DNA from 2 places in the Streptomyces sp. 8N616 genome. Region 2 is predicted to be linked to the other one. Evidence: riboswitches for the same ligand, from Rfam matches in the RefSeq annotation. Region 2 holds a riboswitch; the other holds the start of a gene.
The links. A riboswitch is a leader RNA that binds a small molecule or an ion and turns the genes downstream of it on or off. The one in region 2 is predicted to bind ZMP and ZTP.
Positions count from the first base shown of each region.

Region 1: linked by a shared signal. The riboswitch ahead of glyA (serine hydroxymethyltransferase) and the one ahead of ACTWQC_RS18405 (bifunctional 5,10-methylenetetrahydrofolate dehydrogenase/5,10-methenyltetrahydrofolate cyclohydrolase) in region 2 are both predicted to bind ZMP and ZTP.

Region 1 covers NZ_JBQQBY010000057.1:1,147-11,872, reverse strand. The annotation lists gene ACTWQC_RS33835 (2'-5' RNA ligase family protein) at 1-570, opposite strand, end outside; gene trpS (tryptophan--tRNA ligase) at 704-1,771, opposite strand; gene ACTWQC_RS33825 (RNA polymerase sigma factor) at 1,827-2,453, shown strand; gene ACTWQC_RS33820 (hypothetical protein) at 2,446-3,342, shown strand; gene ACTWQC_RS33815 (hypothetical protein) at 3,458-4,165, shown strand; gene glyA (serine hydroxymethyltransferase) at 4,169-5,440, opposite strand; ZMP/ZTP riboswitch at 5,478-5,569, opposite strand; gene rocD (ornithine--oxo-acid transaminase) at 5,684-6,889, shown strand; gene ACTWQC_RS33800 (glutathionylspermidine synthase family protein) at 7,088-8,305, opposite strand; gene ACTWQC_RS33795 (hypothetical protein) at 8,313-8,723, opposite strand; gene ACTWQC_RS33790 (aminotransferase-like domain-containing protein) at 8,841-10,526, opposite strand; gene ACTWQC_RS33785 (carboxymuconolactone decarboxylase family protein) at 10,574-10,726, shown strand, end outside.
Region 2 covers NZ_JBQQBY010000018.1:122,754-141,692, reverse strand. The annotation lists gene ACTWQC_RS18470 (carbohydrate ABC transporter permease) at 1-526, shown strand, start outside; gene ACTWQC_RS18465 (ABC transporter ATP-binding protein) at 523-1,626, shown strand; gene ACTWQC_RS18460 (ABC transporter ATP-binding protein) at 1,628-2,707, shown strand; gene ACTWQC_RS18455 (hypothetical protein) at 2,791-3,408, opposite strand; gene ACTWQC_RS18450 (hypothetical protein) at 3,957-4,772, shown strand; gene ACTWQC_RS18445 (hypothetical protein) at 4,920-5,462, shown strand; gene ACTWQC_RS18440 (MAB_1171c family putative transporter) at 5,459-6,685, shown strand; gene ACTWQC_RS18435 (cytochrome P450 family protein) at 6,682-7,884, shown strand; gene ACTWQC_RS18430 (cytochrome P450) at 7,979-9,421, opposite strand; gene ACTWQC_RS18425 (GTP-binding protein) at 9,418-10,017, opposite strand; gene ACTWQC_RS18420 (DUF742 domain-containing protein) at 9,995-10,354, opposite strand; gene ACTWQC_RS18415 (roadblock/LC7 domain-containing protein) at 10,351-10,797, opposite strand; gene ACTWQC_RS18410 (ATP-binding protein) at 10,794-12,233, opposite strand; gene ACTWQC_RS18405 (bifunctional 5,10-methylenetetrahydrofolate dehydrogenase/5,10-methenyltetrahydrofolate cyclohydrolase) at 12,657-13,520, opposite strand; ZMP/ZTP riboswitch at 13,541-13,631, opposite strand; gene ACTWQC_RS18400 (sulfatase family protein) at 13,748-15,280, shown strand; gene ACTWQC_RS18395 (DUF488 domain-containing protein) at 15,656-16,198, shown strand; gene ACTWQC_RS18390 (family 43 glycosylhydrolase) at 16,347-18,734, opposite strand.

The DNA of each region.
Region 1 (10,726 bases), on a different contig from region 2:
CGCAGGCGCGTCCACCGGGCAGGCCTGGGCGGGCACGCCAGGGGTGGGAAGCCCTTCCCCGAAGGGGTATTCGTGCAGCATCCGCCAGTGGTCGTCCGCCCCCTGCTCGTACAGCGCGAAGCCGGCGACCGTCCACGAGGCGGCGTAGTCCGCCAGCGCCTCGTACGCCCGGTCCATCGCGTCCTCCGCGATGCCGTGCGCGACCGTCACATGCGGGTGATAGGGGAACTGCAGCTCGCGCTGCACGGGCCCCGAGCGGACCAGCTCCTGCAGCTCGGTGCACTCGGCGATGCCCTCGGCGAGCTGAACGTAAACGACCGGGGAGAGGGGCCGGAACGTCCCGGTGCCGTGGAGCCGCATCCGGAAGGGGTGGCCCGCGGCGGCGACCCGCGCGAGGTGGCGGCGGAAGGCCGGGAGGGCGGTGGCCTCGACCTCGGTGGGCGGGAGCAGCGTGACGTGCGTGGGGATGCCGTGCGCGGCGGGATCCCCGAAGCCCGCGCGCCGCTGCTGGAGCAGGCTGCCATGAGGCTCCGGGACCGCGATCGAAACGCCGAGCGTTACGGTCCCCACGTCGGTCTCCTCTGCTGCTTGTGCAGCCGCTTGCGCTGCTGCTGGTCCTTGCCAGTGTGGCGGGTACGCGGCTCCGTCCGCGAGTGTCCCGGGTCCTCCGCCCCAGGGAGAACCCAGGGCCCCTGGTCCCCGGTCAGTGCTTGGCCGGGAGGAGCCCCACCTTGTCGTATGCCTGGGCGAGGGTCTCGGCGGCGACCGCACGGGCCTTCTCCGCGCCCTTGGCCAGGATCGAGTCCAGTGTCTCCGGGTCGTCAAGGTATTCCTGGGTGCGGGCCCGGAACGGGGTCACCCACTCGACGAAGACCTCGGCGAGGTCCGTCTTGAGCGCACCGTAACCCTTGCCCTCGTACTTCTGCTCGAGTTCGGCGATACCCGTGCCGGTGAGCGTGGCGTAGATCGTCAGCAGATTGCTGATCCCGGGCTTGCCTTCCTCGTCGAAGCGGATCTCGGTGCCCGTGTCGGTCACAGCGCTCTTGATCTTCTTGGCCGAGACCTTGGGCTCGTCGAGCAGGTTGATGATGCCCTTCGGCGCGGACGCCGACTTGCTCATCTTGATCGTCGGGTCCTGGAGATCGAAGATCTTGGCCGTCTCCTTGACGATGTACGGCTCGGGAACCGTGAAAGTCCGGCCGAACCGGCCGTTGAAGCGCTCGGCCAGGTCCCGGGTGAGCTCGATGTGCTGCCGCTGGTCCTCGCCGACCGGCACGGCGTTCGCCTGGTAGAGCAGGATGTCGGCGATCTGGAGGATCGGGTAGGTGAAGAGGCCGACGGTCGCCCGGTCGGTGCCGTGCTTCGCCGACTTGTCCTTGAACTGCGTCATGCGGGAGGCCTCGCCGAAGCCGGTGAGGCAGTTCATGACCCAGCCGAGCTGCGCGTGCTCGGGGACGTGGCTCTGCACGAAGAGCGTGCAGCGGTCCGGGTCGAGTCCTGCGCCGAGGAGCTGGGCGGCGGCGAGCCGGGTGTTGGCGCGCAGCTCTGCCGGGTCCTGGGGGACGGTGATCGCGTGCAGGTCCACGACCATGTAGAACGCGTCGTGGGTCTCCTGCAACGCCACCCACTGCCGGACCGCACCCAGGTAGTTCCCGAGGTGGAACGAGCCTGCGGTGGGCTGGATACCGGAGAGCACACGCAAACGAGGGCTTGGCGCGGAGCGCCTCGATTGAGGGTGGTGGTGGGTGACGGGCGGGAGAGCATTGGCCATGCGGCCCATTCTCTCAGGTGTGGAACCGATGCCCGGCCTCCGGTGTAGGAGAAGTGTGAGGACGCGGGAGGGGGCCGGCAGCGTGGCTGACGAGGCCGCGGTGATCGCGCGCGTACGGGCCGGGGAGCGCGAGGCGTACGCGGATCTGGTGCGGGCGCATACGCAGATCGCGCATCGCACCGCCGTGCTGCTCGGGGCGGGCGCCGATGCCGAGGATGTGGTGCAGATCGCCTTTCTGAAGGCGTACCAGTCGCTGGGGCGCTTCCGGGAAGGGGCGGCGTTCCGGCCGTGGCTGCTGCAGATCGTCGCCAATGAGACGAGAAACACAGTGCGGTCGGCGCGCAGGCTCCGTAGGGCGGTGGACCGGGAGGCGGCGAGGGTGGAGGCCGAGCCGCTGATACCGGAGTCCGCCGACCCGGCTGCCGCGGCGGTGGCGGGCGAGTGGCGCTCGCAGCTGCTGGCGGCGCTGGACGGGCTGAGCGACGAGCACCGGCAGGTGGTGACCTACCGCTATCTGCTGGATCTGGACGAGGCGGAGACGGCGCAGGCGCTGGGCTGGCCGCGGGGCACCGTGAAGTCGCGGCTGAACCGTGCGCTGCGGCGGCTCGAGCGGGCGCTCGGACCGCGGGACAGGGAGAGAAAGGGCAGGGAGAGAAGGGAGGGAGGTGACAGGCGTGGGTGACCCGGGCAGGGGCGATCGGGGCGAGCGCGATCACGGCAGGCGCGATCGGCTGCCGGACGAGCTGAGGGCGCTGGGGCGGGAGCTTCCGATACCTGCGGTGGACGCGGAGACGATGGTGGAGCGGGTGCTCGCCGGGCTGGTCGGCGAGCGGGTCCCGGATGCGGAGGAGGCGCAGGAGCCGCCGGGGCGAGGTGCGCGACTGCGCAGCTGGGCGCGGGCGCGGTGGCGGTCGCTGACGGCGGCGCTGTGCGGGCTGCTCGTGGTGCTCGCGCTGACGCCTCCGGTGCGGGCAGCGGTGACGGACTGGTTCGACTTCGGCGGCGTCGGGGTGCGGTACGACCCGTCGGCCGCGCCGCCCACGGACGCGGGAGAAGCCGGTACGGGACCGGCCGGAGCGGAAGGGCTCAGGGGCGGGCCTCCCGCGTGCCGCGGCGGGCTCGGCCTCGAGGACGCCGCCCGGCGGGCGGGCTTCCGGCCCCTGGTGCCCTCGGGCCTCGGTGCGCCGGACGTGGTGGAACTCTCGGCCGACCGGCGGGTGCTGTCGCTGTGCTGGACGCCCGGGGAGCGGGGCTCTGCTGCCCCGGCGGACGGGGTGGTCCGGCTCGACGAGCTGCGCGCCACCATCCATCCGGCGTTCTGGAAGACGACGACAGTGCCGTTCGAGCCGGTCGAGGTGGACGGCAGGGCAGGGCTGTGGTTCGCGGAGCCGCACCGGCTCGAGATCCGGCTGACCGACGCGGCCGGGCGCGCCCGGACCGAGACGGTGCAGACCGCGGAGCCGACGCTGCTCTGGCAGACGGAGGGCGGTCTCACGCTGCGTCTGGAGGGCGTGCGATCGAAAGAGCGCGCCCTGGAGGTGGCGGAATCCTCACGGGCACCGCGATCCTGAACCGGCAGCGTGGGTTGGGGCGGGAGTTCCGGAATTCGGGAACCTCACGGGCCCGGGCGGTGTACCAGAAGTGACGTGGTGCGGAGGGGCCGCATCACCCGTGGTTGGGGGAAACATGCGACGTATCGCCGCACTGGCAGGCACAGCGGCAGCGGCCGCGCTGGCCGCGTTATTGACGTTATTGACCTGCTCCACTCCGGCCGTCGCAGGCGGCCCGACGAGCGTGCTGATCACCTCGCCCACGACCGATGAGGCAACGGCACTGCTGGTCGACTCGGAGCGGTACCGGCGGCTGGAGAGCCTGCTGGGCCCGCCCGCGGGCGAGCAGAGACGCCCACCGAAGCTGGATGAGAACGGCGGCGCTTCCGGGCGGCAGATCAACGTCAGCTGGATGATTCACGACGTGTCCGTGTGGCGCACGGACGGCATCTATCCGGACGCCGAGACGGGCGAGGTGTGGATACAGACCGTCGCGAACGGCAGAGACGGTAGAAGCGGCAGAGACAGCGCCCGGAAATCCGGCCCGGACAGCGGCTTCTGGCACGCGGCGGAGAAACCCGAGGAACTCCTGGCCCTGCTCAGCGATCTCGGGGTCCTGGGCAAGGAAGGGCCGGCCCGGGGCATGTCAGGCGCCGCCGGGGAGCGGACGGCCCCGGCCGCCGCGTCGCACCCGTCGTCCGACGCGGTCGACGCGTGGTGGAGCCTGCCCGGTTTCGCCGCGGGGATAGGCATCGGCTGCGGCGGCACCGTGCTCATACGCCGCTGGCTGATCCGCCGCACCGTTGCCGAGCCGGGCCCACGACGTCAGGTCCTGGACGTGTAGCCGTCAGGCCGTGGGAAGGCCGGGTGCAGGGTGGGCGGCCATCACATCGCGGACTTCGGCGCGGATCGCGGTGAGGGCGCCCTCGTCACCGTTACGGGCCGCAGTCACGCCCCGGTCGATCCAGTGGGCGACGAGCGGCATCTGGTCGGTGCCGAGACCGCGCGAGGTGAGTGAGGGGGTGCCGATGCGGATTCCGGACGGGTCGAACGGCTTGCGCGGGTCGTAGGGCACCGTGTTGTAGTTCACGACGATGCCGGCCCGGTCGAGGGCCTTCGCGGCCACCTTGCCGGGCACCTCGTTCCGCGTGAGGTCCATCAGGATCAGGTGGTTGTCGGTGCCGCCCGAGACGAGATCGAAGCCGCGCTCCAGCAGAGATTCGGCGAGTGCCTTGGCGTTGGCCACCACGGCGTGCGCGTAGTCACGGAAGGAGGGTTGCGCCGCCTCGTGGAGGGCGACCGCGATGGCGGCGGTGGTGTGGTTGTGGGGGCCGCCCTGCAGCCCCGGGAAGACCGCCTTGTCGAGCGCCTTCGCCTGCGGTTCGCCGGACAGCAGCATCGCGCCGCGCGGTCCCCGCAGGGTCTTGTGGGTGGTCGTGGAGACCACATCGGCGTGCGGGAACGGGGAGGGGTGGGCGCCACCCGCGACCAGGCCGGCGATGTGGGCGATGTCGGCCACCAGGACCGCGTCCACCTCACGGGCGATCTCCGCGAAGGTGGCGAAATCGATCGTGCGCGGAACCGCGGTGCCGCCACAGAAAATGATCTTCGGTCGCTCCTTGAGGGCCAGTTCGCGCACCTCGTCGAAGTCCGTCAGCCCCGTGTCGGCGCGCACGCTGTACTGGACACCACGGAACCACTTGCCTGTCGCGGAGACGCCCCAGCCGTGGGTGAGGTGGCCGCCCATCGGCAGCGCCATGCCCATCACCGTGTCCCCCGGCTCGGCGAAGGCCAGATAGACGGCGAGGTTGGCGGGCGACCCGGAGTACGGCTGGACGTTGGCGTGCCCGGCGCCGAAGAGGGCCTTGGCCCGTTCGATCGCGAGGGTCTCGACCGGGTCGATGTTCTGCTGGCCCTCGTAGTAGCGGCGACCGGGGTAGCCCTCGCTGTACTTGTTCGTCAGCACCGTGCCGGTGGCCTCGAGCACGGCCTGGGAGACGTAGTTCTCGCTGGGGATCAGCCGCAGGGTGTCGGCCTGGAGCTGCTCCTCATCGGCGATCAGCGCGGCGAGCTCGGGGTCCGCGGCGGAGAGGGCGGGATGCGAAAGGGATACGGTCACGGCGTCCTCCGGGTCGATTCGTGTGTCGGTTCACGAACCCGGGTGCCCAGGCGGGCGGCACCTCGTGGGGGAAGGCCGCACACTGCTTCCTCGTGGTCGTTTCCACGCGCGCCAGTCGCAATGTGCCCGCACAGTCTATTGCCTGGGCAGTTCCGGAGCAGTTCAGGAAGGTTTCTTCGCGATCCACCCGAGCGACGATAGAAATGAGCAGCAAACCGCCGCTACACCGAACGGAGTACTGCCGTGACGACTACGGAACGCAGCATCGCCGCCGCCGAGGCACACAGCGCGCACAACTACCACCCGCTGCCGGTCGTCGTCGCCTCCGCCGAGGGCGCCTGGATGACGGACATCGAGGGGCGGCGCTACCTCGACATGCTCGCCGGGTACTCCGCGCTCAACTTCGGCCACTGCAACCGAAGGCTGATCGATGCCGCCAAGGCTCAGCTGGAGCGGGTGACGCTCACCTCGCGCGCGTTCCACCACGAGCGGTTCGCCGACTTCTGTACCCAGCTGGCCGAGCTGTGCGGCATGGAGATGGTGCTGCCGATGAACACCGGTGCCGAGGCCATCGAGACGGCGGTCAAGACTTCGCGGAAGTGGGGTTACCAGGTCAAGGGCGTGCCGGGCGGCCAGGCGAAGATCGTCGTGGCCCGCAACAACTTCCACGGCCGGACGACCACCATCGTCAGCTTCTCGACCGACCCCGAGGCGCGCGCGGACTTCGGCCCGTACACCCCCGGCTTCGAGATCGTGCCGTACGGCGATCTGACGGCGATGGAGGCGGCGCTCACCGACAACACCGTGGCGGTGCTGCTCGAGCCCATCCAGGGAGAGGCAGGGGTACTGGTGCCGCCGCCGGGCTACTTCCGGGCCGTCCGTGAGCTGACCCGGGAGCGGAACGTTCTCTTCATCGCGGACGAGATCCAGTCCGGCCTCGGCCGCACCGGCCGGACCTTCGCGTGCGAGCACGAGGGCGTCGTCCCCGACATGTACGTCCTGGGCAAGGCGCTCGGCGGCGGAGTCGTCCCGGTCTCGGCGGTGGTGTCCTCGCGCGAGGTGCTCGGGATCTACCACCCGGGCGAGCACGGCTCCACGTTCGGTGGCAACCCGCTCGCCTGCGCGGTCGCCCTCGAGGTGATCGCCATGCTGCGCACCGGCGAATACCAGCAGCGCGCAGCCGAGTTGGGCGAGCATCTGCACGCCGAGCTCGGCCTGCTGATCGGGGGCGGCGCGGTCGAGGCGGTCCGCGGCCGAGGGCTGTGGGCGGGCGTGGACATCGCCCCCACCCACGGCACCGGCCGGCAGATCTCGGAGAAGCTGATGGACCAGGGCGTGCTGGTCAAGGACACCCACGGCAGCACGATCCGGATCGCCCCGCCGCTGACCATCAGCAAGGAGGACCTGGACTGGGGTCTGGACCGGCTGAGGGCGGTGCTGACGGGCTGACGCCGGCCCGGGACGGCCGGGTGGCTGCGGCACCCGGCCGTCGTCAGTCCGTCTCCGTCAGCCGGCCAGTCCATCGGCCGCGGCATGGAAGACGTCACAGCTCCCTTGGGTTGGGACAACTCTCGAACCGTGGGAGCCGACCGTGAACACCCGTGAATCACAAGGGAATTGAATCCCAGTCACATTTGAATTCCCGAGTCAGCGAATGACATGCGGGAGGAAGCGGGCGTACTCGTCGGTGACCAGGCCGGAGGACTCGCGGATCCCGAGCCCCGCCGCCTCGTCCTCCACGACCCACGCGCCGAGCACCACCCGGTTTCCGTCGAAGTCCGGCAGCGGGGCCAGCTCCTGGTAGCAGCAGGCCTCGTCCCGTACGACGGGATCGGCGGCCCGCTCGACGCCGGACGCGGCGCCCGGCCCAGCGCCCGGCTCGTGGACCGTGACGCCCGCGCCCTCCCGCCCCAGCAGCGGCTTCGCGACGTACCCGGTGGTCTCGGCCAGCTCGCGCGGGCCGTCCAGATAGGCGGGCAGGAGGTTCGGGTGGCCCGGGAAGAGCTCCCACAGCACAGCCAGCAGCGCCTTGTTGGACAGCAGCATCTTCCAGGCGGGCTCGATCCAGCAGGTCGTGCCGGTACCGCCACCGTTGTCGAGGGTGTCCAGGACGTGTGGCGCGAACGTGTCCGTGGTCAGCCACTCCCACGGGTAGAGCTTGAAGCAGGAGCGGATGAAGCGGAGCCGGTTGTCGACGAAGCGGCCGGAGAGCCGGTCCCAGCCGATGTGCTCCATCGAGATCGCCTCGGTCTCGAGCCCGGCCTGCTCGGCGGTCTCGCGCAGATAGGCGACCGTCATCAGGTCCTCGCCGAGCTCGTCCGCCGCCGAGTGCGCGAAGTGCACAGGGCCCGGCGGCAGCAGCGCCGCCTGCCGCTTCCAGCCGTCGACGAGCCGCTCGTGCAGCGAGTTCCACTGGTCGGCGCCGGGAAAGCGCTCCTCCATCCAGAACCACTGCGGGCTGGCCGCCTCCACGAGCGAGGTGGGCGTGTCGGCGTTGTACTCGAGCAGCTTCGCCGGTCCCGTGCCGTCGTAGCGGAGATCGAACCGCCCGTACAGGGAGGGCAGTTCGGCCCGCCGGCGCCAGGACTCGGCGATCCGCCCGGCCAGCCGCGGATCGGTGACCCCGAGGTCCGCGAAGCGGTCGTACGCGACGATGTGCTCGGCGGCGGCCAGGCACATCCGGTGCAGCTCCTCGACGACCTCCTCGAGGGCCTCCACCTCCGGGAGCGAGAACGCGTAGTACGCGCTCTCGTCCCAGTACGGCCGCAGGGAGCCGTCCGGGTAGCGGGTGAGCGGGTAGATCAGCCCCTGCTCCTCGACCGTCTGCTGCCAGCCGGGCCGGGGCTCGATGGTGCGGCGGTCCATGGAGCGGTCAGCCGCCGGAGCTGCCGGAGCCGCTGCCGAAGCCGCCCCGGCTGACCCCGGAGTTGCCGTCGTCGTACGAGCTGCCGCCGGAACCGGAGCCGGAACCGGAGCCGCCGGAGCCCTTCGTGAAGGAGCCGCCGTCGACCCAGCCGTCCTTCTCCGTGCCGCCGTAGTACCAGGCGGCGTCCCCGGACCGGCTCTTGCGGCTCTTGCCGCTCCTGGCACTCGTCCCGACGCTGCCGCCGCTCTTGCAGTCCTTGGAGCCGATGACCCGGTAGCCCTTGGAGTACAGGTAACTGTCCCGGTCCACGCACCGCTTGTCGGGATCCGAGCCGCATGCGGTGAGCGCCGCCGCGAGCGCGCCCATCCCCCCGAGAATCACCGTGCCGGACCGCAAACGAGCACGAGCAGCCGCCATCTGACGTTCCTCCCCCGTCGTGTTCATGTCCACTTGATCGAAGATCAGCGTAGATGCCGGACGACTGGCCCCCGCACCGGGGGCCGCCCTCACCCGGGACCGCCTCACGGCCCAGCGCTACGGCAGCGCCCGGCACAGGGCGTCGATCGCGCCCGAGAAGGCGTGCTCCGGCGGGGTGCCGTAGCCGACGACGAGGGCATCGTCGGCGGACTCGGACTCGGACCCGTCGGGATCGACGGACGCGACGGACGCGACGGGAGCGACGGGAGCGAGGGGGCCCGGAGCCGCGGCCTCGTGCCGGTAGCGGCTCATCCCGTCCAGGGCCAGGCCGTGCCAGGCCGCGGCGCTGCTGATGACGGACTGCTCGGTGCCCGCGGGGAGTTCGAGTACGGCGTGCAGACCGGCCGCGATACCCGTAACACGGATGTGCGGGGCGTGCTCGGCGAGCGCGGCCACCAGGTGGTCGCGGCGGCGCCGGTAGCGCAGCCGCATCCCGCGCACATGCCGGTCGTATGCGCCGGACTCGATGAACTCCGCGAGCGTCAGCTGGTCCAGCGTGCTCGCCTGCCACTCGATCTCGCCCTTCGCCGCCGCCACCGGCGCTACGAGCTCCTCCGGCAGCACCATCCACCCCAGGCGCAGGCCGGGGCTGAGGCTCTTGCTCACCGTCCCGACGTAGGCGACCCGCTCCGGGTCGAGGCCCTGGAGCGCGCCGACCGGCTGCCGGTCGTAGCGGAACTCGCCGTCGTAGTCGTCCTCGATGACGAGCCCGCCGGTGCGGCGCGCCCAGTCGACGACGGCGGCCCGGCGGTCGGGGTGCAGGGGCACTCCGGTCGGGAACTGGTGCGCGGGCGTGAGCAGTACGGCCCCGGCGTCCGGGAGACCCGCCAAGCCGTCCGTCCGCGCGCCGCGTTCGTCGACGGCCAGCGGGGGCGTACGGAGTCCGGCGCGGGCGACGATGCGCCGGTGGACGTCAAGACCGTACGACTCCACGGCCATCGTGCGCGTGCCCGCCCGCCGCAGCACCTCGGCGAGCAGCCGCAGCCCGTGCACGAAGCCGGAGCAGACGACGATCTGCTCCGGGTCGGTCAGGACGCCGCGGGCCCGCGCGAGGTATCCGGCGAGAGCGCGGCGCAGTTCGGGGCGGCCGCGCGGCTCGCCGTAGCCGAAGGCCTCGCTGGGCGCGGCCGTCAGGGCGCGGCGGGCGGCGGCGAGCCAGGCGGCCCGGGGAAAGGATGCGGCGTCGGGCGAGCCGGGGAAGAGGTTGTGGACGGCGGGGCGAGGAGCGGGGACGGGTCCGCCCCCGCGGCCTGCCTCCGTACGGCCTGCCTCCGTACGGCCTGCCTCCGTACGGCCTGCTTCCGTACGGCCTGCTTCCGTACGGCCTGCTTCCGTACGGCCTGCTTCCGTACGGTCCGCCGCCGTGCGGGCAGTCGCACGGTCCGCCGCCGTACCGGCCGTCCGATGTGCCGCCGTCCCGGCCATCCCCGTACGCGCCATCCCCGTACGCCCCGCCGTGCGGGCCGGATTCGCGCGTCGGGCGACCCTGGTGCCGGAGCCCTGCCGGGCCGTGAGCCAGCCCTCGGCGACCAGTTCGGCGTACGCGTCGGCCACCGTGTTGCGGGCAAGGCCCAGGTCAGCGGCGAGGGAGCGGGAGGAGGGCAGCCGCGTGCCCGGCGCGAGCCGCCCCGTACGGACCGCGTCCCGGAGGGCCCGGATCAGCGCCGCGCGTACGCCCGACGTACCGCCCGCCGGAAGATCCAGATGCAGATCGGTGCCGAAATTGGCCCACGTTTTCCCCATGGAAATGGACCATACTCCTGGGGCAATACAGCCATAGCGTAGGGCCCATGACGACGAACGAGATCACCCGCGCACCGCAGGGACGCGGCCCCCGGATGAACCTGTCGCAGCACGCCCCGGAGATCTACAAGGCGATGGTCCGGCTCGACGCCGCCGCCTCCAAGGGCGTCGACACGGTCCTCGCCGAGCTGGTGAAGATC
Region 2 (18,939 bases):
CTTCATCAAGAACAGCGACATCGTCTTCTTCTTCGTGTCACAACGGATCATGCCGCCCGTCGTCCTGGTGATCCCTTTCTTCTTCCTCCTGCAGCAGGTCAACCTCCTGGACAGCATCCTGGGCCTGGTCATCGTGACAGTCGCCCTGCTGCTGCCGATCGCGGTCTGGGTGATGGTGGACTTCTTCAACGGCATCCCGCGTGAGATCGACGAGATGGCCATGCTCGACGGATGCGGCCCATTCCAGACCTTCGTGCGGGCGATCCTGCCGAACTCCCTGCCAGGGCTGACCGTGGCGGCGATGTTCTGCGCGGTGTTCGGCTGGAACGACTTCTTCTTCGCCTTCAGGCTGACCTTCACCGAGGTCCAGACCCTGCCCCAGGCGGTCGTCGCCCTCAACTCATCAGTCCCGCCCTGGTGGACCCTGTCCGCCGCCGCACTGTTCGGCGTGGCCCCGCTGATCCTGCTCGCGCTGTGGGTGGAGCGCTATCTGTCCAAAGGCAACCTGTCGGGAGCGGTCCGATGAAGCTGAGCGCCACTGATCTGTGCCTGTCCGTCGACGGCGTCGACCATCTCAAGAACGTGACCGCGACCTTTCTGCCGGGACGGCTGCATACCGTCATCGGGCGGACGATGGCCGGGAAGACGACGCTGCTGCGCGTGCTCGCCGGTCTGCAGGGGGTGGACTCCGGCTCCCTGACCAGGGAGGGTGCCGACTTCCTGAAGACGCCGGTCTGGCGGCGCGATACCGCTATGGTCTACCAGCAGTTCATCAACTACCCGCATCTGAACGTCTTCGACAACGTGGCCTTCCCGCTCCGGCGGGCCGGGCTGTCACGGGGTGAGATTCAGCGACGTGTCCGGCAGAGCCTGGCCAGTGTCGGTCTGGCCGGCTTCGAGCGGCGCAAACCGTCTCAGCTCTCCGGCGGCCAGCAGCAGCGCGTCGCGGTAGCTCGCGCCGTGGCACGCGGCACGGGCATTCTCCTGCTCGACGAGCCGCTGGCAAACCTGGACTACAAGTTGCGTGAACAGTTGCGCGACGAGTTCAAGACCCTCTTCTCGGACCAGGGCGACACGGTAGTGATCTACACGACCACCGAACCCGCCGAGGCGATGATGCTCGGTGACGTGGTGCTGGTCATGCACGAGGGACAGATCCTCCAGACCGGCACTCCCCAGGAGGTCTTCGAGCGCCCGGCGACGACCACGGTGGCGTCCATCATCAACGACCCGCCCATGAACATCTTCGCGGGCCGGATCGAGGGCGGTCAGGTCACGGTGGCCGGCTTCCAGGCCACGCACGTCTCCGCGCATCTCGCCGACCTGTCCGACGGTGCCTACCAGTTCGGCCTCCGGGCAACGGACGTCAGCCTGGCCTCCGCCGGTGTCGAGGGCGAGGTCACCTTCGTGGAGATCTCCGGCTCCGAGACCTTCGTTCACGTGGCCGTCGGCGACACCCCGTTCGTCGTACAGATCGAGGGCATCCATGACATCGCCCTCGGTGACCTGGTGAAACTGCGGCTCCGTCCCGACCGGTTGTTCGCCTTCGACCAGAAGGGGACGCTCGTGCGGCCGCCTTCGAGCGATCTCATTTCACACGATCTCGCTTCAGTGGAAGGACGTTGATATGGCGCAGCTGGACATCGTCGACGTCGGGCACAGCTACGCGCCGGGTGCCGACGAGGAGCAATGGGCTCTCAAGCCGCTCAAGTTGACATTCGAGGCCGCCAAGACCTACGCGCTGGTCGGGCCGTCGGGGTGCGGCAAGACCACCCTGTTGAACATCCTGTCCGGGCTGGTCAAACCATCCAGGGGCCAGGTGCTGTTCGACGGCGCCGACGTCACGGCTCTGCCCACGAAGGCGCGCAACATCGCCCAGGTGTTCCAGTTTCCCGTCATCTACAACTCGATGACGGTGTACGAGAACCTCGCCTTCCCGCTGCAGTGCCGCAAGTGGGACAAGGCGAGGATCGATGCCAAGGTCCATCAGGTCGCTGAGGCGCTGGACCTGGATGACCGGCTCAGGCAGCCCGCCCGGCGGCTCACCGCCGACGACAAGCAGCTGATCTCGCTCGGCCGTGGTCTGGTCCGCGACGACGTGGCGGCCGTGCTGATGGACGAGCCGCTGACCGTCATCGATCCGCAGCTGAAGCATTCGCTGCGGCGCAAGATCCGTGAGATCACCGAGCAGTTCCAGCCCACCGTGATCTACGTGACCCACGACCAGTACGAAGCCATGAGCTTCGCACAAGAAGTGCTGGTCATGAAGGATGGCCAGGCCATGCAGCAGGGCACTCCGGAGCAGCTCTTCGAGGCCCCCTCGTCAACGTACGTCGGCTACTTCATCGGATCACCGGCCATGAACTTCCTGACCGTGGACCGGGCCCCAGGGAACTTCGCTCTGGGCGGCCGGACCCTGGCCCTGGCGTGGGACATCCCGGAGAGCACCACCCAGGTCCAGGTGGGAGTGCGTCCCGAATACGTCAAAGTCGTCACGGATCCCGGACCCAACACATTTCCCGCCAGGCTTCGGGGCGTCCGGGACCACGGCCCGCAGCGCATCCTCGAGATCGAGGTGGCCGGCCAGCTCATCAAGGCGAAGGTGCCGCGGGAGGACGGAGTTCCGGCGATCGAGGAGTTCCTGGTGCATCTGCCGCGCGCCAAGGCGCTCCCCTATACGGACGGTCGCCTGGTACTCCAGCCATAGATCATGTTCTTGCCGACGGCACGTCTGGCAGCGCCGGCTCCGCAAGGGGGCTGGAGAGTCGCTGAGAGCCGTACGGGGAATGGTCACGGTCTCGCTCCTGCCCGGATGAGGTGGGTGACGCGGCCGAGGACGGAAGCGATGGGCCCGGGCTGGTGGGGCTGAAGGCGGATGAGAACGTGGGCCAGTTCGAAGCCCATGGCCAGCGCTTCGGGGTCGTCGCGGAAGTTCAGCCATGCCCTGACCGCGTTGTCGAGGTCGTGTCCGTCCTTGGGTCCGGGCGCGCGGAGGCGGTGACGGCGCTCAGCAGCGGTCATGCACAGCCGGGCCGCCGTCTTCCAGTCGCGGGCCCGGGCTGCGTAGTACCCCGGAACGTCATGCCGGTCGGCCACGCTCTCGCGCCATCCGGGACCGGGTGCCGAAGGAGACGGGACGGGGAAGGTGATGGGGTACGGCCCGCCGCCGTGGAGGCCGAGGGCATAGGTCTCAACGGTGCCGTTGGCGCGTCCGACGCTCACCCGGACCTCTCGTCCGCACCATGCGGCCACTTCATGAGCGTGGTCCCACGCGGCGTCCAACGGGTCCCGACGGTCCTCGGCGCCCGTGATGAACCGGCCGCCCGCGTGTGCGGCTCCGCCGGGCAGCACCACGATCGTCGGATGCGGGTACAGCGGGGGGAGGACGTCGGTGCCGGTCGTGTTCATCCTGTCGGCGCCTGAGCCGGTGAGGCGTGACCGCGCACAGACCCTGCGGGACCCGGGGAACGGGATAACGCGGACGCGGCGCCGCCGGACACGGTGTGACGAACGGTCAGCATGTGACGTCCTCGGTGCCGTCCGGAGTGGTGATCATGACGTGTCCTGTTCCTGAGGCTGGTCGTGGCCGAAGGCGATGAGCTCGTTGCTGGACCGGGGTCTCATCCACGCTGCGCCCGAGCGCGTTCGCCCAACGCGCTGTTGCTGACCGGTCCCCCGCCGCAGCGTCGACCTCTCCCCCGCATACGCTGGTCCTTGCCGCCGCCTCGAAACTGACAGTGATGGGTGGTCCGACCCAGGACTGCAGGAAAGTCGCCGACGGTCGCCCATCTAGCCAACTGGATAGGCTATCCAGGAGCTTAGATGTGCCCGCACCGACCATGTCAAGCGACCTCGAGCGCGGAGGTCCTGGTGACCCGCGATCTCGTGGAGTGGATAATGGGCGGCTCGGGCACCCGACGACGCCAGCGCCCCAGGGGCAGGAGTTGATCACAGAGATGGGCGAGACCACCCCGAGCGGCCGGGCGACCATTGCCGACCGGCTCAACTGGCTGATCGAGAACGTGCACCCGCAGGGGCGCGGCCCCTACCGATACGACGAGATCGCCAGGCTCAGCCGGGAGTACGCGGCGCGGCACGGAGGCCCCACGGTCAGCCATCAGACGGTCCTGAACATCCGCAACGGCCACGTCACCAACCCCGGGGTCGACAGCCTCCGCGCCCTGGCCAACGTCTACGCCGTTCCGGTCACCTACTTCCTCGAGTCCGGGCCCGAGGAACAGCACCGCCCCCAGGTCGCCACCGATCCGTCGATGCCCAACGCCTCCGCACCGGCGCCCACTTCGGCACCGCTGTCGGACAGACTCAACCATCTGTTCGCGAACGTACGCCCCCAGGGGCGCGGCCCGTACAGCACCAAGGAAGTGGCCGACGCCGTCACCGCGAAGGCCGAGGCCGCAGGCGACACATCCGGTGGGATCTCGGAGCGATACCTCGGGCAACTCCGCTCCGGGGGGCAAGACAACCCAACGGGCAAGCAGCTCCGGGCCGTCGCCGACTTCTTCGGAGTCCCCACCGCCTACTTCTTCGACGACGCCGTCGCGTCCCGGGTCCACGACGATCTCGAACTCCTGGGCTCGCTCAAGGGACTTGGAGCACGCGAAGTCGCGCTGCGGGCCGTCGCTTCTCTGGACGACGACGCCTTGCGCGCGCTGGTCCCCATGATTGAGCACCTGGGCAGGACCGGGGCCCGGCAGCGGATGGAGCCGCCCCGCTCATCCAGTCGGTCTCCTGGTCGGACACCCCTTCAGTGACCCGCGGTCCGGCTGTCACCGACGCTCTGCCGCCCATCCGGAACCAACAGCGCCGGTCGGAACCCGCGGAATGGCAGGAGAGGCCGGGGCCCAGTAATGATCTTCGCTCGCTGGCAGCAGCCTGACAGCCATCCCTGGGACGGGGAGATGAACGACCACAAACTCCGCAAGCACTGCGCTGCGATCGTCGAACAACTGCAGATCCCCGACCCGTTCGACATCAACGCCTTATGCGACCGCCTGGAGGAAACCCGGGGACGCGCCATCTCCCTTGCGCCGATGCCCCTACCGGTCGGCGAGGGCAGCCCGTGCGGGCTGTGGGTGGCCACGGACGACGTCGACTACATCCTCTACCAGGAGCGGACGTCACGGGTCCACCAAGTGCACATCATCCTGCACGAGATCGGTCACCTGCTCTGCCGGCACGAAGCCACGCCCGCCCTGCACGACGAGGTCTCCCGACTGCTCATGCCCACCCTCGACCCCGAGCTCGTCCGCGTCGTGCTGGGGCGGACGCAGTACACCAGTCAGGAGGAGAGGGCAGCCGAACTCATCGCCTCCCTGATCTCCATGCGCGCAAACGCGGTGACGGACCGTGCGGTTGCCGACGTCCCCCCGGAAGTGGCCCATCTCGTCACCCACCTGGAGCGCTCCCTTGAGCGCAGCTCCACACGAAGGAATGACGCGTGATCTTCACCCTCGTGTACGGCTTCCTTGCGATCGTCACCTGGAGCGCCTTCTTCTACAAGCTCAAAGACCTCGCCCGTGACTGGCGCAACAAAGAACTCAGGCTGCTGTGCCTGGCGATCGCGACCTTCGCGGCACCCTTCGTCTTCGCCTCCCCCGCGATCTACGTGCGGGTGGACGCCCTGCTCGGCATACCCAACATCGCCACGTTGATCATTTACACCTCCGTGGCCATCTGCAACGTGTCCTTCCTGGCCCTCCTGGTCAGCTGGGCCACCGCGCAGTCCGCGGTGCGGCTGTGGCACCGCATCCTCGTCGGGTACGCGGGAGCCACGATCATCGCCATGGCGGTGCTCTTCTCACTGGGCAGGGTGGATGATGCGGAGCACCCGATCGACTTCGACGTGCACTACGCGGACACGCCCTACATCACCGAGTTCCTGCTCGTCTACAAGCTTCTCTTCACGATCGGCATGGTGGGCCTGATCCGCCTGTGCTGGCGCTACGCCAAGGCCGTCAACAAACCCTGGATGCGCCGCGGCCTGCGCTGCGTCACCGTGGGCGCGGCCTTCGGCCTGGGATACTCGCTCCCGAAGCTCGTCTCGCTCGTCTGGGAGCGCCTCGGCTCCTCCCCTCTGGACTACGTCAACTCCGTGGTGGCACCCATGTCCGCGAGTGTGTCGGCTTTCCTGTTCGCGGTCGGCTTCACCATGCCGGCCTGGGGTGTGGGGTGGGACAGGGCCCGGACCTGGGTCATGGACTACCGCTCGTACCAGCGGCTCCACCCGCTGTGGAGCGTCATCGCCCGCGAGTTCCCCGACCTCGTGCTCTACCCGCCGGCCTCCCGCCTGGCTCGCTGGGCGGCGCGAGACGTCACCTTCCTGCTCGGCCGGCAGATCATCGAGATCCGGGACGGCCAGCTCGCGCTGCGCCCCTACTACCACCCCGACGTGGCCGACACCGCGCGGCGGCTCGGTGAAGCACGCAACCTCACGGGCGACCGTCTCAAAGCGGTGGTCGAGGCTGCCCAGATCGCTGCCGCGCTGAAGGCGAGGGCGAGCGGCACCGGAACCCCGGGCCGGGAGACCGTCACTCCCCACGATCCAGCGGAGGGCGACCTCCGTGAGGAAGGCGCGTGGCTGGCCCTGGTCGCCGACGCCTTCCGCCGGTCCCCCATCGTCCGTGCGGCGCTGTCCCAGCCGGGTGCCCTGGTGGACACCCCGTGAACGGCACCGGACACCGACCGACCGGGCACCCCACTGTGTTCGACGATGCGCTCCTGGCCGACCCGCACGCCGGCTACACCCTGCTGCGGAAGGCCGGCCCGGTCCACAGGACGACCACACCCGACGGCGCCGCCGTATGGCTGGTCACCCGCTACGAGGACGTCCGCGCGGCACTCGCCGACCCCCGGCTGTCCCTGGACAAGCGCAACGCCCGCAGCGGTGGAGCCCACGGCCCGTCCATGCCACCGGAACTCGACCGCCACCTGCTCAACCTCGACCCTCCCGACCACACCCGTCTGCGGCGCCTGGTCTCCCGAGCATTCACCCAGCGGCGCGTCGAGGGACTGCGCGAACGCATCCTGTCGCGCACCGATGAACTCCTCGACGGCTTCACCAAGCCGCCCATGGACGTGATGACCGCTCTGGCCGCACCCCTGCCGCTGGCCGTCATCTGCGAACTCCTCGGCATCCCCGACGAAGCGCGCAGGGATTTCCGGACGTGGACCAACACCCTGCGCTCGCCGGAGCCGGATGCCGCGCTCGGCTCCCGCGAGGCCATGCGGCACATGCACCGGTACCTGCTCGGCCTCATCGCCGACAAGCGCGCCCGCCCGGGGGACGACCTGCTGTCCGGGATGATCGCGGCACGCGATCAGCACGACCGGCTGACCGAGCCCGAACTGGTCGCCATGGTCTTTCTGATCCTGTTCGCCGGCTACGACAACGCCGTCAACCTCATCGGCAACACAACCCTCGCCCTGCTCACCCACCCCGAGCAGCTGCGCGCCGTCCGCGAAGGACGCCTCCCCGTGCAAGCGGCTCTGGACGAAACACTCCGCTGGAACTCGCCCTCCATGCTCGCCTCACGCCGCTTCACCCTCGAAGAGGTACGGATCGGCGGCGTCGTCATCCCGGCCGGCGAGCGGATATGGCTCTCCCTGACCTCCGCCAACCGCGATGGCGCGCGCTTCGAGGACCCCGACACCTTCAACGCCTCTCGCAACGGGCCCCACCTGGACTTCGGACACGGCATCCACCACTGCCTCGGCGCCCCCCTCGCGCGGCTGGAGGGCGGCATCGCCCTCACCACCCTCCTGCGAAGGTTCCCCTCGCTCAGCCTTGCCGTCCCCGCGGACGAACTGAGGTGGTACCCATCGTTCCGCACCCGCGGCCTGCTGGAACTGCCCGTCGTCTGGTAGCCGGCCGGCTGACTGTCGCCCGCCCTTCCTGACCGCGAAGCGCGGTTGAGCAGTCCCTGAGCAGAGATGCGTCGCCTCCTGCCCACTTGTTGCTCTACTGCCCACGCCACCACGTGACCAGGGGCCTCCACCAGGGCCGTCGGTCCCGGGCCTCGGAGGCGTCCGCCCCAGCCGTGGGTGTTTCCCTCGGATCAGATGGCGGTGGGACGGACTTCGCCTCCGGTCCGCCGGTTCCGGAGGGCTCCTGAGCGGTGACCGGCACGGTGATGGGGGGAAATCGCACCGGCAAGGCGGCCAGAGCCCGGTGGAACGGGCCCTGCCGCCACTCCAACTTGCCTACGTCGACGGCGAGTTCCATGTCCGGCAGCCGGTCGAGGAGTTTCTCCACCGCAACCGCGGCGGTCAGCCGGGCGGGGCTCTTCGCCGGGCAGGTGTGCGGACCCGCGCTCCATGCCAGGTGTGCGCGGTTGCCGCCCCGCCGGTCGCTGGCCAGGGCCGGGTCGGTGTTGGCGGCTGCCAGGCTGATCAGGATGGGCTCCCCCTCGCGCAGCAGGGTTCCGTCCAGTTCCAGGTCATGGAGCGGGTAGTGGATGGCGTAGTTCGCCATCGGCGGGTCCGTCCACAGCACCTCGTCGAGCGCGTCCTCGACGGGCGTACTGCCCCCCGCCAGGTCGCCGGCGAACCGGTCGTCGGACAGCAGCAGCCGCAACCCGTTGCAGATCAGGTTCTGCTGGGGCTCGGTGCCGGCGCCCATGAGCACCACCAGCTGGTGCATCATCTCCTCGTCCGTGAGCTGCGCGGGGTGCGCCATCAGCCACGACGTCACATCCGCCCGCGGCTGCCTCCGCTTGAGAGCGACCAAGTCGGCAACGCCCTCGGAGAGCAGCGCGTTGGACTTCTCGGAGTCGGCGTTGGAATCGAAGATCCCGGACATGCCCTCGACCAGCTTGTCCCCGATGTGGGGCGGGCAGCCGAAGAGCTGATTGAAGACGAGCAGAGGCAGGATCGCGCCATAATCGCCGAGGAGATCCGCCTGTCCTTCGGGACCGAATCTGTCGATGAGGGTGTCGGCGCTGTGCTCGACGTAGCCGCGCAGGGCGTTCGGATCGACGCGGCTCAGACTGTCGGTGATGGCACCGCGCAGCCGTGTGTGCTCGTCGCCGTCGGTCCACAAAGCGTTCGGCCGGTACATCATCATCGGCACGACCGGGCTGTCCGGCGGTACGGTCCCGTCGGCGAGAGCCCGCCACCGGCGCGGGTCCTTGGAGAACCGCTCCGGGCTGCGCAGGACCTCGAGGGCGGTCTCGTAGCCGGTGACGAGCGATGCGCGGATGCCTGGGGCGATCTCCACCGGCGCGATGGAGCCATATCTGCGCAGCCGCGCGTAGGTGGCGGCCGGGTCGGCGGCGAATCCGGGTCCGTACAGTTGCTCAGCCGTGCGCGTGCCGGTCGCTCCTTCGGCCTGGTCGGCCTGGTCGGTGTGTGCCGGGCAGCCGGGCGGCGGCACCGCGCCCGATTCGGGTTGGGAAGGGGTCATCGGTGCTCCTGAGCGGTACGGGTCTGCAGGTACTCGACGAGGGAGATCAGGGCCCGGGCCGACGATGCGTCGTCCCGGGCGTCGCAGGTGACCAGGGGCGTTTCGGGGAGCAGGTCGAGGGCTTCGCGTATCTCCGTTTCGGGAAAGACCGGAGCGCCGTCGAACTGGTTGACGGCGACCGCGTACGGCATGCCGTGCTCCTCCAAGAGGCCCATGATGTCGAAGGACTGGTCCAGTCGCCGGGTGTCCGCCAGCACCAGTGCGCCCAGAGCCCCGTGCATCATGTCCTTCCAGAGCTGGGTGAAGCGCTTCTGCCCGGGGGCGCCGAACAAGTACAGCACCAGTCGTTCACTGAGGGTCAGGCGGCCGAAGTCCATGGCGACGGTCGTCGTGGTCTTGTCCGGACTCCCGGCCAGGTCGTCGACCAGCTCACTGGCCTGCGTCATGGTCTCCTCGGTGCGCAGCGGCCGGATCTCCGACAGCGTGCCGACGAACGTGGTCTTGCCCACCGCGAAGTGCCCCACGATCAAGATCTTTACGGCGGTCCTGACCTTGTGCGAGACGTAGACGCGGTCAGAGACGGGAGCGGAGCCCATCAAGCACCTCCTGCAGAAGCTGGGCATCGGGGAGTTGGGCCTTGGGTATGGGAGGCCGGGTCGTGATGTGACCGCTGTCGATCAAATCGCTGAGCAGCACCTTCGTGACGCTGATCGCCAGCGTCAGATGTCCGGCGACTTCGGCGACCGACAGCGCTCCTCCTCGGCACAGCTCCATGACGCGGCGCTTCTCCGGGCTCAGCCCGTTCAGGGACCGGTTGTTCACCGCCGTCACGAGCGTCACCAGGTCGAGCGTGTTGCGGGTCGGATGGGCTCGGCCGTCCGTCACGACGTACGGCCGTACCAGCCCCCGCTCGCGCCTGTGAGGCCGGGTCATGCCGGACCGGCAGTGCCTGGCGGCTCGGAGGGCGGCTCGGAGTCGGTGTCCTCACGCGGCGGACTGGTCAGTTCCTTGCCCAGTCGGTCGACCAGCTTGTGCATGCGGTAGGTGACCGCCTCCATGTCCACGTGCTGTGTGGCGGACACGGCCAGATAGGCGCCCGCGCCGGCGGCGACCAGGAAGACGTACCCGTCGACGAACTCCACCAGGGTTTGCTGCCACGGGGAGGACTCCTCGGCGCAGAACTCGGCGGTGCTGCGGCTGATCGACTGCAGGCCCGACAGCGCGGCTGCCTGCCGTTCGGCCTCGTCACGCGCGATGCCCTGGGAATGGGCCCGGAGCATCCCGTCGGCCGAGAGCAGGATCGCGTGCCGCGCTTCGGGGACCTTGAGGACCTCGTCGAGCATCCAGCCCAGCTCATTGGCCATATGGTCCTTCATTCCTGCGAGTTCCCTTCGTCGTCGGCAGAGGAGTCGCGCCCGGATCGGGTGCCGCGGGCGAACGCACCCATGCGGGAGGCGGTCTCGTGCGCCGGGCGGATCTGCGAGGCCTCGGCACCCGGCGGGGTGGAGGGTGTCTGGTCGGCCGACGCGTGTTCCGATGCGGACCGGCGGCGTCGCTTGGGCAGTCCTCCGGCCGTTGACGCCGGTGGGGCCGCGGCCGCTGACGGCGCGTGCTCCGCGGCCCCCGACGGCGCCGCCGGGGCGTCGGGCACCAGGACGGACTCCGCGTCCCTTGCGGGCGCGGCATGCGCGGATGCCGGTGCTGGCGCGGCATGCGCGGATGCCGGTGCTGGCGCGGGTGCGTGTGCGGGTGCGGTTGCGGGTGCGGGTGCCGACTCTGCCTCCAGTCCGGTTCTGCCACCGACGAGACGTACGCGGTTGAGGAGAGCATTCGGGAGGAACAGCACGGCGCGCACACCCCCGTAGGGGGACCGGGTGTCGACCGAGACGCTGAATCCGTAGCGGGCGGCGAGCACACCGATCGCGGCGAAGCCGAACTGCGGCGGATTGCCGAGCCGGTTGATGTCGATGTCCTCACGACCGGACAGGCGACGGCCTGCCTCCTCGATCTCACCGGCGTCCATGCCCACTCCGGCGTCGTCGATCACCACACTGGCGCCGTTGTGCGCAGGCTGGATGTTGACCTCGACGGTGGTGTTGGGCTGCGAGTGCCGAGCTGCGTTGTCCAGCAGTTCGGCGACCGCGAGGACCACCGGCTCCACCGCCCGGCTCACGACGTCCATCTCGACTCGGGAGTGGATCTCGACGCGCCGGTAGTCACGGATACGCGACGTCGCACCGCGTACGACATCGATCAGCAGCGAAGCGACCCGCTGCCTGCCGGGCCAGGACCCGCAGAGGACGGCGATGGCCTGGGCCCGCCGGCCGAATTGCGCGTTCGCGTGGTCGATCTCCAAGAGGCCCTGGAGCATATAGGGGTCGTCATGCCGGTCCTGCATCTCCGAGATGGCCAACTGCTGTTCGTTCGCCAGGGCTTGGAGTGCGCGCATGGCCGCCTTCAGCGCGGCCTTCGCCGACTGATCGGCGCGGGACTGGGCCTTGTGGGAGGCCCCGGTGAACAAGTCCACGACCTGCTGCAGGCTCTGTCCGAACGGAGTCTCGGCCAAACTCCGGTCGAGCGGGCCGGGCTCGGCGACGGGCCCGGGCTGTTTCTGGACTTCCTCCAGCGCGGGGAGACGGACCTCGACCAGATGCCGCGCCTCCTCGTCACGAGCGTGGAGGCTGTCTTCCATCGCCGACAGGCGCTTGCGCAGGGTGGCGGTCATCTGGCGTTGGCGGACCAACAGGACCAAGCCCGTGAGCACACCGGCAGCCAGGAACCAGAACACCGCCTCCGATATGTGTCGTGTCATCAGATCCTCATGGACGGGTGAGGTGAAGCAGACCGAGGGGAAGCGACAAGGCGGAGCGCGGGTACGGGCTGCGTGGCTCATCGGGTTCCGACAGGCGCGAGCCGACCATCGGCACAGCGGCGTCTGCCATGCCGGAACGCCCGCGTTCACCACGGGAACGGGAGTGCGCCGATCATCCTAGCTATGGCGGGATACTTCAAGCTCCTGACCTAACTGACGGACCGTCACAGGACCATCACAGGTCGCCACCGTGCGCCGGGAACGGGGCGCAGGCGCGGCCTGACGGCATGTGGCCCAACGTGCTCCCCAGCGTTCCGCAAAACGGGCCGAGGAACGCCGCCAGGCTGTGGCAACGGCGGAGAGCCGCCGACGGCGGGCACCGATCAGGGCGGACGTAATATTCGGCACCCACACCCGAACCGGTCAGGCGGCGGCCAGTTGCCGTGCAGCCGCCTGGACCGTCTGTGTGAGCAGCGTGGCGATGGTCATCGGCCCGACGCCGCCGGGGACGGGCGTGATCAGGCGCGCGCGTTCCCGGGCGGTCTCGAAGTCCACGTCTCCGACGTTGCCCGGGTTGGAGCCCGCGTCGATCACAACGGCGCCCGGCTTGATGTCCGCGCCCACGACGAAGCGCGGACGGCCGACGGCGGCGATGAGTACATCGGCCTCGCGCATGTACGCGGGCAGGTCGCGGGTGCGCGAATGGCAGTAGGTGACCGTGGCATTGCGCTCCAGCAGCAGCATCCCGGCAGGCTTCCCCAGGATCGCGCTGCGCCCCACGACCACCGCGTGCTTGCCCGCCAGGTCGACCTCGTACTGATCCAGGAGCCGCAAGATCCCGCCCGGCGTGCAGGACACGAACCCGGGCAGGCCGAAGCTCATCGACGCGAACGAGCTCAGCGTGACCCCGTCCACGTCCTTCTCCGGCGCGATCGCCTCGAACGCGGCCCGCTCGTCGATGTGCGGGCCGACCGGGTGCTGGAGCAGGATGCCGTGCACGCCCGGGTCTTGCGAGAGCTCGCTGACCCTCTCGACCAGTTCGCCGGTGCTGAGAGAGGCGGGCAGCGGCACGTGCCGCGACGTGATGCCCGCCTTCGCGCACCGGTTGCGCTTCATTCGTACGTACGTCTCCGAGGCGGGGTCGTCACCGACCAGTACGGTGGCCAGGCACGGAGCGGTACCGGTGCGTTCGCGGAGCTGAGCCGCCCCGGCGGCGGCCTCAGCGACGAGGCGCTGGGCGAGGGCTTTGCCGTCCATCAGACGGGCGGAACGTGTCGTCTCGGTCATGCACCTGCTCCTGCGTCACGAGGGATCGCCCAGGCGCACGGCATACGACAACTGCTGTCAGACCGCTTCCCGGTGGTGCTCCACCTCGTCGCGCCAGTAACGGCCCGCCCGCAGTCTAGTCGAGCGGGTCGAAAAGGCATTCAGGACGGGGGCGCCACAAGGTTTCCACAAAGTCGGACCCTACGGTGCGGGGCGCCAGGAAACGCTCAACCGTGGAGGCATTGTTCATGCTGGGTACTCGTCACCGTCGTACGGCCACGGCCGGACTCTGTATCGCCGTTGTCGCGGCGTTACTGATGTCGTGTTCGCCGGGGCCGAACGCCGGTCAGGCCACTGAAAGCGCTTCGCCGACCGACGGCGGCACCACGGCGGCCGCGCGGAAGCCCAATATCGTGTACGTGCTCACCGACGACCTCTCGTGGAACCTCGTGCAGTACATGCCGCACGTACGGCAGATGCAGAAACGCGGAACGACCTTCTCGAACTTCTTCACGACCGACTCGTTGTGCTGCCCGTCGCGCACGTCCGTTTTCACCGGCCAATACCCGCACAACACCGGGGTCTTCACCAACAACGGAAGCGACGGCGGTTACGGCGCCTTCATGAAGAACGGCAACGAGAGCAGGAGCTTCGCGACCGCCCTGCAACGCGCCGGCTACCGGACCGGGTTCATGGGAAAGTACCTGAACGGCTACAAGCCCGCCGACAAGAACGGCACGCCCACACCGTACGTTCCGTCCGGCTGGAACGAATGGGACGTCGCCGGCAACGGGTACCCGGGGTTCAACTACAACCTCAACGAGAACGGCAAGGTCGTGCACTACGGGCACGACGCCCAGGACTACCTGACGGACGTGCTGGCGGCTAAGGCAACGTCCTTCATCGACACCTCGGCGAAGTCGAAGAAGCCGTTCATGCTGGAGGTGGCGACCTTCACGCCGCACGGCCCCTCCACCCCGGCACCGCGAGACGCCGGAAAGTTCCCCACGCTCAAGGCCCCGCGCACCGCCGCCTACAACCGGGCGTCCACGCCCACGCCGAAGTGGCAGAGGCAGCTGTCGCCGCTGACGTCCGAAGAGCAGAAGCAGATCGACCAGAAGTTCGCCAAGCGGGTGCGCTCCGTGCAGGCAGTGGACGCGATGATCGGGCACCTGGAAGACGAGCTCAAGGCGAAGGGCCTGGCGGACAACACGTACATCGTGTTCTCGTCGGACAACGGCTTCCACATGGGCGAGCACCGGCTCCGCCCGGGCAAGCAGACCGCCTACGACACCGACATCAAGGTGCCGATGATGGTCACCGGTCCCGGAGTGCCGGCCGGCGCGCATGTTCCGCAACTGACGGAGAACGTCGACCTCAACCCCACCTTCCAGGAGCTCGCCGGCGTGAAGCCGCCGTCGACCTGCGACGGGCGAAGCCTCGCCCGGCTGATGCACGGCCGGCCGGAGGACGACTGGCGCCAAGCCGTACTCGTCGAACACCGTCACCCGGCGTCCAGGAAGGGCGACCCGGACGCGGCGCCCGACGACAGCGGCAACCCCCCGAGCTACGAGGCGATCAGGACCGCAGACGCCCTCTACGTCGAGTACGCCGACGGGGAGCGGGAGTACTACTCGGTCAAGTCCGACCCAGAAGAGCTGAAGAACCTGGCAGCGTCCATCCCGTCCGAGCAGCGCGCCTCCCTGCACGAAACCCTCACAGCGCTGAAGCACTGCCGGGGCGCGGAGAGCTGCCATGCCGCGTCGCGTATCCGGAAATAGGGCGCGCCGCGCCGCCTCCCGCCCACGACACGGAACCAGGTACGGGCTGACGTCACTGCAGACGCATCGGCATCTGCTACTGAGATGAAGGGATGCCACACTCCCCCGGAAGGAGATCTTGGTCATGACCTGTGCGGCGTATCCCCACAGCTCCGGGTACGACGAGTGGAGGCGGCGGCCCGCACACGACAGCCACCCGGCCTTCGGGGAGTTCGGCAAGCAAGTCGCCGGCAGCGGCGCCATCCCGGAAAAGGCCCAGCAGACGCCGGGAAGACCATGCAAGCCGTCTGGGGCCGCTCCCTCGATGCGTGTGGACGGCGCCTGCGGCCACGAGGCCGTCTCGCGCCGCGCAGGGCAAAGGGTCGCGTGAGTGACATGCAACTGCTGAGCTTCGGCCACGGCACCGCTGACGCCAGGGAGATGACGCGGCTGCTGCATGGCGCCGGGGTGCGCCGGCTGGTCGACGTGCGGACGGCGCCGGGCAGCCGGCACAATCCCGACGCCAACCGCGACGCGATGTCGCAATGGCTGCCGCAGACCGGAATCGCCTACCGGTGGGAAAAGCGGCTCGGCGGCTGGCGGAAGGCACGGCCGGACACGCCCGACACCGCGCTGCGCAACCGTGCTTTCTGCGGGTACGCCGCCCACATGCGCTCGCCGGAGTTCGTCTCCGCGATCGATGTGCTGCTCACCGAGGCTGCCGGGGAACGCACCGCGGTCATGTGCGCGGAGTCCGTGTGGTGGCGCTGCCACCGCAAGATGATCGCCGACTTCCTGGTCCTCGCCCGCGAGGTCCAGGTCCTTCACCTCATGCACGACGGCACACTGCAACCGCACCTCCCGAGCCCCGAGGCGCGCCTGCTGCCCGAACGCCGCCTGCTCGTCTATGGCGCGGGCCAGCCTCCTCTCCCGGGGTGAACCCGGTCGCCGCGGGGGGCACGGTCTGGTGCAGGCGCCTCATACGTCGGCCTGCTTCTCGGCTCGCTTCCTTCGCTCGGCCCGGGCCCGCTTCTCCTCCGGAGGCGTGCCCGGGCGGGCCGGGCGGCCGGGCGGCCCTGGCTGGCCGTCAGCCGCCGTACGTGCGCACGTAGTCGAACCTTGCGACCGCTCCGGCCTTGTTCATCGAGACCAGACCGATCTTGAGATCGCCCTTGACCGGCAGGGTCCACACGCCGTTGTGCACCCAGTGCACACCGTCCCGGCTGGTGGCCGCGCGCACCTCGTGCTCGTTGTGCGCGGTGTCGGTGTGGTGGGACAGGCGCAGCCACATGGTGTCCGCGGTGGGGCCGCCGAACATCGGGCCGTTGGCCACTGCGGTCGGTGGCGTGGTCGTCGGCCGCTCGCCCTCCTTGCCGAACTCGCTGACGTCCACCACGGTTCCGCGTCCCCGGGTCACCGGCAGCACCGAGTGGACCATCTTGAACCAGCGATCATCGTTCTCGTACAGCACGATCCCGGCCTGCTGGGTGGGCTGCCCCGGCGCGAAACTGATCTTTGTTTCCACCGTGTAGTCGCCCTTCGGCGCGCCCCGTGTCAGCACCGACGCCTTGTTGTTCCCCAGTCCGGCAGCCTGGGTCGGCCACGAGAGCGCACGGCCGGTCATGGTGACTCCGGATGACGCGCCGCGTATCCATGTCCATGGCGAGGCGGGGGTCGTGCCGGGCACGGCGGCGCCGTTGAACTCGTCGCTGTGGGCCGGGAGCAGCGCGCCCGGCTTGGGCTCGGGCACCCGCTTGGTCACCGGGGTGAAGAGCTTCGCCGCGCCGACGTTGTCAGCGGCGGCGCCGGAGCCGCGTACGGCGGTGCCGACTCGGCCGGGGTGGGCCGTCCGCGCGGGCAGGTCGCGTTCCTGGGTGGCCACCGCGTCGCGGAGCCGGTCCCCGCTCACCTCGACGGTCATGTGGGTGCCGCGCACCTCGACCGCCACATTGTGCCAGGCGCCCCACTGGAATCCGGAGGGCAGCGCGGTCACCGACTCGCCGCGGCTGGTGCCGTTGACCACCACGTCGGTCACCAGCGCGTTGCGGCCCCGGTCCAGCCAGGCGACGGCATGGTTGCCGGGGTTCACATGACCGACCGTCAGCCCGGCCGCGCCGCCGGCCGAGCTCACCTTCAGGTCGGCCTCGGCGCGCAGGTCCGCGGGGGCCTCCTTGTCCGAGACCAGATACGCGGGTTCCGCGCCGCTCCCTGCGTGGGTCACGTACCCGTGGGCGTCCTGCTTCTCGGCGACCGACCAGCCGCCCGTCCCGGCGCCCTCGCCGTGCCAGCCGGTCAGCGAGCCGTCGTTGAACGTGCTGCCGACGTCCCAGGAGGCCACCGGCGCCGGCTGGTTGCCCTCTGACGGCCCGGCGCCGGCGCGCACGACCGGCCAGCCGTCGATCCAGTCCAGCCGATCGATCAGCATCGGGCGCCTGGTCGGCTTCACCTTGCCCCCGCTGGTCAGCTTCATGTCCGGGTGGTCGGAGGGGATGCCGTGGTAGACAAGCCAGTCCTGACCGGACAGGTCGGTCTGGAGGGAGTTGTGCCCCGGGCCGATCCAGCGGTTGCCGTTCGCGCCGACCACGATGCCGCCCTTGCTGGTCAGGTCCATCAGGTCGACGTCCTCGTCGTCGACGAACGGCCCTGTCGGCTTGGTCGCGCGGCCGACCTTGACCTGGTAACCGCTGTACGCACCGTCGCAGCAGCCCGCGTCGGAGTAGAACAGGTAGTAGTAGCCGCCGCGCCGGACGACGAACCCGCCCTCCATCCGGCGCCCCCTGGCGACCTGGGTCACCGGGCCCTCGATGCGGGTCCGGTCGCCGTTCATCTTCGCGACGCAGAGGGTGTCGTAGCTCCCCCAGTACAGATACGGCCGGCCACCCTTGTCGGTGAACTGCGCCTGGTCGATGTTGCCCGCAGGGCAGCCGCTCGGCGACGGCAGCACGGCGCCCCGGTCGGTCCACGGTCCGGTCGGGGTGGGGGCAGTCGCCACGCCGATGTTGGCCACGCCCACCACCGAGTAGTAGAGGGTGTAAAGGCCGTCTACGTACCGGATGTCCGGCGCCCACAGCCGCGAGCCTTTGTGCCAGGCGGGCTGGGTTCGCGGGGTGAAGACCTCACCGGCGTAGTCCCAGTGCACCAGGTCGGCCGAGCGCAGGATCGGCAGCATCCGCTCACCGTCCTCGCGGCCCTTGCTCTGGAACACCGGGTTCTGGGTGCCGTAGGCGTACCAGTACCCGTCCTTGCCGCGGATCATCACGGGGTCGGGGAAGGTGTCGACGGCACCCGCCGTCACCGGGTTGGCATACGTGCCCATGCCCGTGCCCCTGGCCGTGGTCGGGGCCGACGACGGCCCGGTGAGCAGCCACGCGAGCAGTGCCGCGAGCAGTGCCGCGATGCCGGCCGCGACCGCGGACGCCCACCGCAGGGCGGTCAGCCTGCTCACGATCAGGCTGGCCGGCCTCGTCAGTCCCATTCTCATGCTGTGTCCCCCTCGTCCAGCCGGTGCTTGTTCGAGGCCAAACGGAGCCGGGACGGAAAACGGTTCAACGCGTACGAGCGGGTGCTCGAACGATGCGGGCTCCGCCGCAAAGATGCGTCGCCGGCGCGAGGCAACACCGCCCCGACGCCTCCGCAGCCAGCCCCGCGTAGGCGCAAGCCGCCGCCCGAGCCGGTTCTGT